Linked DNA regions of Starkeya sp. ORNL1. The protein of the gene in region 2 interacts with the protein of the main gene of each other region in a pairwise test. Links are inferred from orthologs where the notes say so. Each region holds a gene or a part of one and is shown on either strand. Other genes may lie near its edges.

Evidence for each region.
Region 1: the proteins of rlmB (region 2) and G3545_RS02195 interact in binary tests that used the Escherichia coli proteins (3 or more experiments, as listed by UniProt). The link is inferred for Starkeya sp. ORNL1 from one-to-one orthologs.

Annotation. Positions count from the first base shown.
Region 1 is NZ_CP048834.1:458,762-462,368, reverse strand. What follows is about bases 793-3,607. They hold G3545_RS02195 (NAD(P)H-hydrate dehydratase), read right to left. Parts: upstream 3,037-3,607; coding sequence 1,549-3,036; downstream 793-1,548. Other genes in these bases: G3545_RS02190 (P-II family nitrogen regulator), read left to right, coding at 3,329-3,607; G3545_RS02200 (multicopper oxidase family protein), read left to right, coding at 793-1,588. Also shown: more of G3545_RS02200, read left to right, coding at 203-792. UniProt on the Escherichia coli protein: Bifunctional enzyme that catalyzes the epimerization of the S- and R-forms of NAD(P)HX and the dehydration of the S-form of NAD(P)HX at the expense of ADP, which is converted to AMP.
Region 2 is NZ_CP048834.1:981,271-985,785, reverse strand. What follows is about bases 634-3,563. They hold rlmB (23S rRNA (guanosine(2251)-2'-O)-methyltransferase RlmB), read right to left. Parts: upstream 2,543-3,563; coding sequence 1,724-2,542; downstream 634-1,723. Other genes in these bases: G3545_RS04855 (hypothetical protein), read left to right, coding at 3,028-3,563; G3545_RS04875 (MFS transporter), read right to left, coding at 634-1,401. In the rest of the region: more of G3545_RS04875, read right to left, coding at 1-633; more of G3545_RS04855, read left to right, coding at 3,564-3,642; tuf (elongation factor Tu), read left to right, coding at 3,754-4,515. UniProt on the Escherichia coli protein: Specifically methylates the ribose of guanosine 2251 in 23S rRNA.

The DNA.
Region 1 (3,607 bases), 520 kb from region 2 along the record:
GAAACTCCTCGAACCATAGGCGCGCGCACTCATTCCGGGTGCCGCCAGCCGGGTGCGGGCTTATAGCACGGCCTTGCCGCAGCGCCAGTGGAAAGTGAGCCGTCGCCCGAGGGGTTGGGGAGAACCGCTTGCCTCCGCTAACCACACCGCAAGCCCCGCCTTGCGCCCGCCATTCTCGCGCCGGAAAATCCCTGCCGTGACAATGCGTATGGACGATTTCCACCACACCACCCGCCGCAGCCTGATCATGGCCGCCGGCCGCAGCCTCGGTGCGTCGCTCATCATCGGTGCGCTGCCGAAGCCACCTGCCCTCGCGCAGGACGCGTCGGCGGCTCTCGCCGCCCAGCTCGGCGAGGCCCATCTGCTCGGCCCCGCCGCGCCGGCAACGCCGCTTTTTACGTATGGCGGCTCCCTCCCCGGCCCGACCTTGCGGCAGAAGCTCGGCGACGATTTCGGCTTCCAGTTCCAGAACCGGCTCAGCGAGCCGACCGCCTTGAGCTTCGGCGGCTATCCGGTGCCGGCCAACATGCTCGGCGTGCCTGGGCTTTCCGGTCAAGCGGTGGCGCCGGGCGCCAATACCGATATCCGCTTCCCGCTGACCGAGGCCGGCACCTATCTCTATGCGCCGTTCGATGCCGGCCAGGCTGCGCGCGGGCTCGCCGGCGCGCTGGTGGTGGAAGACGCTACGCCGCCGGAGGCCGATCGCGATCTCGTCCTGGTGATCCAGGATTGGCGGCTCGCTCCGGACCAGCGCATCCATCTCACCGTCAATGGCTCGCCCGCCGCGAAGCTGGCCGCCCGCGCCGGCGAGCGGGTACGCCTGCGCATCGTCAATGCTACGCGCGGGCTGTTCCTGCCGTTGAAGCTCGATGACCATCCGTGCTGGATCATCTCCATAGACGGCCGCCCGGCCGAGCCCTTCCCGCCCTCGGAAGGCCGGCTGCTGATGGCTCCCGGCAGCCGCGTCGACGTGCTGGTCGACCTGGTGAAGCCGCCCGGCGCACAGCTCGCACTGGCGCTGGAAATGGCGGATGGCGAGGTGCCGCTGGCCGCCCTCGCCTACAGCGCTGAAGCCGCCTTGCGCACCACGCCGCTACCCGCGCCGCAGGCGCTGCCGATGGCGAACGCCGCGGCGCAGCCGAAGCTCGCCGGCGCGACCCGCCTGACCCTCGAATTCGGCGACGAGCCGGCACCGAATTTCCTGCCCGAGGCCCTGGCCAGCGTGGCAGCAGGCCGCACCTTGGTGGCGACCGTCACCAACCGCTCGGCCAGCACCGCTTCGGTGCACCTTTACGGCCATGCCGCCCGGCTGCTCGACACACTGGACGATGGCTGGAAGCCCTGGTGGCACGACACGGTCGGCGTCGCCTCCGGCAAGACCATCCGCCTCGCCTTCATTGCCCGCGCGCCCGGACGCTGGCCGCTGGTCGCCCGCCGCGGCGGCGACGGGGTTCCGCTGGCGCTCGGCTGGTTCGAGACCACGGGCCAGGCGACGCCGGGCCAAGCCATATCGGGCCAGTCGACGCCCGCGGATGCGGCGCCGGCGGATCAGCCGGCAATCCCCATGCCGCCAAAGAAGCCGCGATAGACCGGCCGCAAGGCCGCGATCAGATCGTCCGCCACCAGGCCGGGGCCGGCTTCGCGCGCCGCCTCGCCATGCAGCCACACCGCCGCGCACGCCGCCTCGAAGGCCGGCATGCCCTGCCCGAGCAGCCCGCCGCATATGCCGGAGAGCACGTCGCCGGCTCCGGCGGTGGCAAGCCAGGGCGGCGCGTTTGAAGAGATCGCAGCACGCCCGTCCGGCGCCGCAATCACCGTATCCGGCCCCTTCAGCACAATCACCGCGCCGAGCAGTGCCGCAGCCGCGCGGGCGCGCTCCATCTTGGAGGAGTTCTCCATGATGTCCTTGTGGCCGGAGAACAGCCGCGCGAACTCGCCCTCATGCGGCGTCGCGATCGCCGCCGGCGAGCCGGCAAGCCGCGCGGCCAGCGCTTCCGGCTCGCCGGCGAAGGAGGACAGCGCATCGGCATCGACCACCAGCCGGCGGCCCGCGGCCACGGCCAGCTTGTCGCGCGTTGCCGGCCCGAGCCCGGCCCCCGGCCCGATGATGATGGTGGAGAGTCGCTTGTCGGCGAGCAGATCCGCCAGCGCCGCCGCATCGTCCACCGGCCGCACCATCACTGCCGAGAGATTCGCCGCGTGGATGGCGAGCGCATTCGCCGGGCAGGCAACGGTGACCAGCCCTGCCCCGGCGCGCAGCGCGCTCGCCGCCGCCAGCCGGCTGGCCCCGGTGGCGTAAGCCGGCCCGCTCACCGTCACCACATGGCCGCGGTCATATTTATGCCCGTCGATGCGCGGGATCGGAAAATGCGCCTGCCACAGCGCCGGCACGTTGGAGAAGGCGCGCGGCGCGATCTCGCCGAGCACGCCATCGGCGATGCCGATATCGGCAAGCCGCACCTTGCCGCAGTGGACCCGCCCCGGCAGCAGCAGATGGCCGGGCTTCAGGCGGAAGAAGCTGACGGTCTCGTCCGCGCGCACCGCGGCGCCGCGCACCACACCACTCGCCCCGTCTATACCGGACGGCAGGTCGACCGCGATGACCGGCCTGCCCGCCTCATTGATCGCCTCCACCGCGCTGCGCGCCGCGCCGTCGAGATCGCGGGCGAGGCCGGCGCCGAACAGCGCGTCGATGACGAGGTCGCAGGCCGCGAGATCGAGCGCCTCCACCGGGAGCGCGTCGCCGCGCCACAGCCCGGCCATGGCCGCCGCGTCACCGTGCAGGGCATCGCGCGGACCGAGCAGGCCGAGGGCTACCTTGTAGCCGCGCTGCGCCAGCACCCGCGCCGCGACGAAGCCGTCGCCGCCATTATTGCCGGGCCCGCACAGGATCGCGATGCGGGTGCCGAGCGGGCGCCGTGCCGCGGCGTCCGCCACCGCGATGCCGGCGCGCTCCATCAGCGTGGTGCCCGGCGTCCCGGCCGCGATGGTCAGGGCGTCGGCCCGGCTCATTTCCTGCGGCGTCAGCAGTTCCAAGGCGCTCTCCAAAGTCTCATTTCCGGCCGACATGGCCGCGTCGCGTGCGTCTGCCTATTTTCCACGCGCTCATTGCCAATGCCGGGCGATATCGATTGCCTACTTATTAAACAATCCGCCTATTTTATTGGCATTCAAGGTTTAAGGTCGTTAGCCGGCACCTGTCTGATGCGATAAGCGGTTTGATTCCACGTCGTTTTTCGTTGCGGACTGGCTTGGCATGGGTTCTGCTTCAACGCGGCCCGGTTCGACCGGGCGTGGCGGAACGTCGAGTCGAGGGAGATGTGAGGAAATGAAGAAGATCGAGGCCATCATCAAACCCTTCAAGCTCGACGAGGTGAAGGAGGCACTGCAGGAGGTCGGACTGCAGGGTATCACTGTCACCGAAGCCAAGGGTTTCGGGCGCCAGAAGGGACATACCGAACTGTACCGCGGCGCGGAATACGTCGTGGATTTCCTGCCTAAGGTGAAGATCGAGGTCGTGGTCGGCGACGATACCGTCGAGACCGCCGTCGACGCCATCCGGCGCGCCGCCCAGACCGGGCGCATCGGCGACGGCAAGATCTTCATT
Region 2 (4,515 bases):
GATGAACAGCAGGCCGATCAGGCTCAGCGTCCGCGGATCGCTCAGCACGCCGCCGACCGAGGGCTGCTTGACGATCGAGGCATCGCCAGGCTTGGGATAGCCGGCGGCCTGCGCCGCCGCGACAGTGGCGGTGCCGACGGCAGCGCCGGTGGCGTCAGCCGCGGTTACCGCGGTGCCGTTAACCGTCACGGCCACCGGAGAGCCGGCAGCGCCGGGCTTCAGTTCATAGTGCATCGAGTTGGTCGCCAGCGTACGGCGGATCACGTCGCACGGTGCGGTGAAGGTGCGCACGCCGACTGGGTCGAACAGCGTGCCGCAGCCCGCGGGATCGGCGGTGATGTCGATCTTCACGTTCTCGGTGGCCGCGATGAGGGCCGGATTGGCGGTCTTGGCGATCATCTCGAACAGCGGGAAATAGGTCACCGCCGCGATCAGGCAGCCGGCGAGCAGGATCGGCTTGCGGCCGATCTTGTCCGACAGCCAGCCGAAGAAGATGAAGAACGGCGTGCCGATCAGGAGGCTGAACGCGATCAGCAGGTTCGCCGTGGTGCCGTCGACCTTCAGCGTCTGCGTCAGGAAGAACAGCGCGTAGAACTGCCCGCAATACCACACCACGGCCTGGCCGGCGGTGCCGCCGAGCAGCGCGATCAGCGCGATCTTGGCGTTGTCCCAGCGGCCGAAGGCCTCGGTGAGCGGCGCTTTCGAGCGCAGGCCCTCTTCCTTCATCTTCTTGAACGCCGGCGATTCATTGAGCGAGAGCCGGATCCAGATCGAGAAGCCCAGCAGGATGATCGACAGCAGGAAGGGGATGCGCCAGCCATAGGAGGCGAAGTCTTCCGGCGTCATGTTGAGGCGCAGCACCAGGATCACCAGCAGCGACAGGAACAGGCCGACCGTCGCCGTGGTCTGGATCCAGGAGGTGTAGAAGCCGCGCCGGCCATGCGGCGCATGCTCGGCCACATAGGTCGCGGCGCCGCCATACTCGCCACCGAGCGCGAGTCCCTGCAGCAGGCGGCAGATGATGAAGATCACCGGGGCGGCATAGCCGATGCTGGCATAGCCGGGCAAAAGGCCGACCACGAAGGTGGCGATGCCCATCAGCGTCATGGTGATGAGGAAGGTGTATTTGCGGCCGATCAGGTCGCCGAGGCGGCCGAACACCAGCGCACCGAACGGGCGCACCGCGAAACCGGCGGCAAAGCCGAACAGCACGAAGATGAATTTCGCGGTGTCGTTGGTGCCGGGCACGAAGGTGGCGGCGATGTTGGCGGCAAGCGAGCCCGCCAGGTAGAAATCATACCATTCGAAGACGGTGCCCGCGGAGGAGGCGATGATGACCTTCCGCTCCTCCCGGGTCATGGGCGCCGTCTTTCCGACGGGCCCGGCGGTCGTGACTGACATGGTGGCTTCCCTTCCCCACTGCTGATTGTCATGGCGCGCGACAACGGGCGCGCCGCCCGCATGGGCATGCACGTCATCGCTGGCGCCGATGGCGGCGCCTTCCGGTTCTTCAGGTCGAGTTGCGGGAATTCCCTAAAGGAACACCCCGGCTCGGGCCGTTTCTCCTCCAGAGAAGGTCCGCCGTCTCGATGCAGCGGTGCCGAACTCCGGCTTGCGTCGCGCGCGAACTATCCAGAATCCGCGCGCATCCAGGCCGGAGCTTGTCGAAATAACCGTTAATTGACGATTGGTAATTGGTCGTAAGTGCAGTGCAACGTTGCAATCACTGCGGTTTGCTTATGGCGCGCCGGGCCGCGTGCAGCGCCAGCACGGCGGCGTTCGACACATTCAGGCTGACGATCTTGCCGGGCAGGTCGATCCGCGCCAGCACGTCGCAGGTCTGCCGTGTCAGCTGTCGCAGCCCCTTGCCCTCGGCGCCCAGCACCAGTGCGAGCGGTGCACGCAACGGTGTGTCGAGCAGGTCCGCCGGACCTTCGCTGTCGAGGCCGACCACCAGCACGCCGAGCGATTTCAACTCGTCGAGGGCACGGGCGAGATTCGGCACGAAGCAGAACGGCACATGCTCCAGCCCGCCGCTGGCGCTTTTCGCCAGGACGCCGGTGGCCGCCGGGCTGTGCCGCGCCGTCGTCACGATGGCGCCCACCGCCAGCGCCGCCGCCGAGCGCACGATGGCGCCGACATTGTGCGGGTCGGTGATCTGGTCGAGCACCAGGATCAGGTCGCTCTTCGATGCCTGCTTGAGCGAAGGCGAGGGCAGGGCGTCGGCCTCGGCATAGATGCCCTGGTGCACGGCGTCCGGCTCCAGCAGCCGGTCGATCTCGCCGGGGCGGACGATCTCGGCGGCGGGCGAGGGTTCGATTCCCTCTTCCACCAGGCGCTTGGCGGCATTCTCCGTGGCGAGCAGGCGGCGGATGCGCCGCTGCGGATTGCGCAGCGCCTCGGCGACGCTGTGCCAGCCATAGAGAATCGCCACGTCCTCCGGCCATTCGCCGAAAGGGCGCCCGGCTGGGCGTTCGCCGCGCCGGCGCTGCGGCGCGGAACGGCTCGGGGAGCGTTTGAAAGGAGGAGGACGGCCGGTCATGCCGCGGTTCTTGTCACGGTCGCCGCCGCTTTGCAATTTCCGCCGTGCGGGCCGCTCGATCGGCCGGATTGGACACTGCCTGTGGGCGCATGGTCCGAGCGGGGTTGACAGGGCAGGGGCCGCTCACCATAAAGCCGGCCGCACGGGTGGCCCGGCACTGCGTCGTCTGGTCCCCGAGTGGTCGCAAGACCGGTTCAGACTATGCGTACCGGGCACGACCGACGTGCGAGGGGGAGTGTCCCGAGCGGCAAAGGGGGCGGACTGTAAATCCGCTGGCTACGCCTTCGTAGGTTCGAGTCCTACCTCCCCCACCACGTCGCCCCTCGACCCTGTTTCGTGCCGGCTCCGCGGGTGTAGCTCAATGGTAGAGCAGCAGCCTTCCAAGCTGAATACGAGGGTTCGATTCCCTTCACCCGCTCCAGCCCCTTGCCTAGCGCCGGTTACCTCGTCCACAGTCCGCCATCTTCCCCAACGGATGGTCGGTTATGCGTCGCCTGTGGATACCGGTGCTTTCTCTTTGCGGTATGATGGTAGCGTCGTGCGCCACACTGCCACCTCCGTCCCCTTCCGCTCCGCTTGAGGAGTTCCACATCGCCTCCGTCGAGCTTGATGGCGCCAGCACGGTTCGCTCCTGGCCGGTGGAGGAGGAGGCGTTCATCCGCGCCCGCAACCTCGACGCCACGGCCGCAGGCCGCATTCGCACCAATCCGGTCAGTGCGGAACCCGAGCTTGCCTCCCATGTCAGCCGGCTCCTCACGGAAATCTTCACGAGCGATTTGAAGGCGGCAACGGCGGGGAAACTCGCCGGGCCGAAGCCGGCGAAGGCGGTAGTGCGGCTTCAGCGCTTCGACGTTCCTTCGCTGGCGCGCCGCGTCTTCACCGACCAGATTGCGAGCCTTGCCGCCACCGTCACCCTGGTCGAGCCCGGCGGAGCGACGCTTGTCGCCTCGCCAGAGATTACGGTGGCCGTGCCGCTGCTCGGAGGACTGTCCAGCCCTGTGGCGGCATTGGTCGAAAGCTCCAATGCGACGCTCGATCCGGGCCGTACGCTGGTAAAGAACTACGCCGCGAAATACGCCGAGTGGCTTGCGATGAAATAGCTTGCCTGCCCGTGTCGGCGCCGGAGGGGCGAAGCGCTTGCGGAAACCGTTGAAACCACCTATTTCACGCCCGATTTTTCGTGGCTCGGTTGCCGCGCAAGGGAAGATGCAATGGCCAAAGAGAAGTTCAACCGTTCGAAGCCGCACTGCAACATTGGTACGATTGGCCATGTCGACCATGGCAAGACGTCGTTGACGGCGGCGATCACGAAGGTTCTCGCCGAGACGGGCGGGGCGACGTTCACGGCGTACGACCAGATTGACAAGGCGCCGGAAGAGAAGGCGCGCGGCATCACGATCTCGACGGCGCACGTCGAGTACGAGACGTCGAACCGTCACTATGCGCACGTCGACTGCCCCGGTCACGCCGACTATGTGAAGAACATGATCACCGGCGCGGCGCAGATGGACGGCGCGATCCTGGTGGTGTCGGCGGCGGACGGCCCGATGCCGCAGACCCGCGAGCACATCCTTCTGGCGCGCCAGGTCGGCGTTCCTGCGCTGGTGGTGTTCCTCAACAAGTGCGACATGGTCGACGACGAGGAACTGCTGGAGCTGGTTGAGCTCGAGGTTCGCGAGCTGCTGTCGAAGTACGACTTCCCCGGCGACGACATTCCGATCGTGCGCGGCTCGGCGCTGGTGGCGCTGGAGAACGGCGATCCGAAGCTCGGCAAGGAAGCCATCCAGAAGCTGATGAGCGAAGTGGATGCCTACATCCCGCAGCCGGAGCGTCCGATCGACCAGCCGTTCCTGATGCCGATCGAGGACGTGTTCTCGATCTCGGGCCGCGGCACGGTGGTGACCGGTCGCGTCGAGCGCGGCATCGTGAAGGTCGGCGAGGAAGTCGAGATCGTCGGCATCCGTCCGACGGTG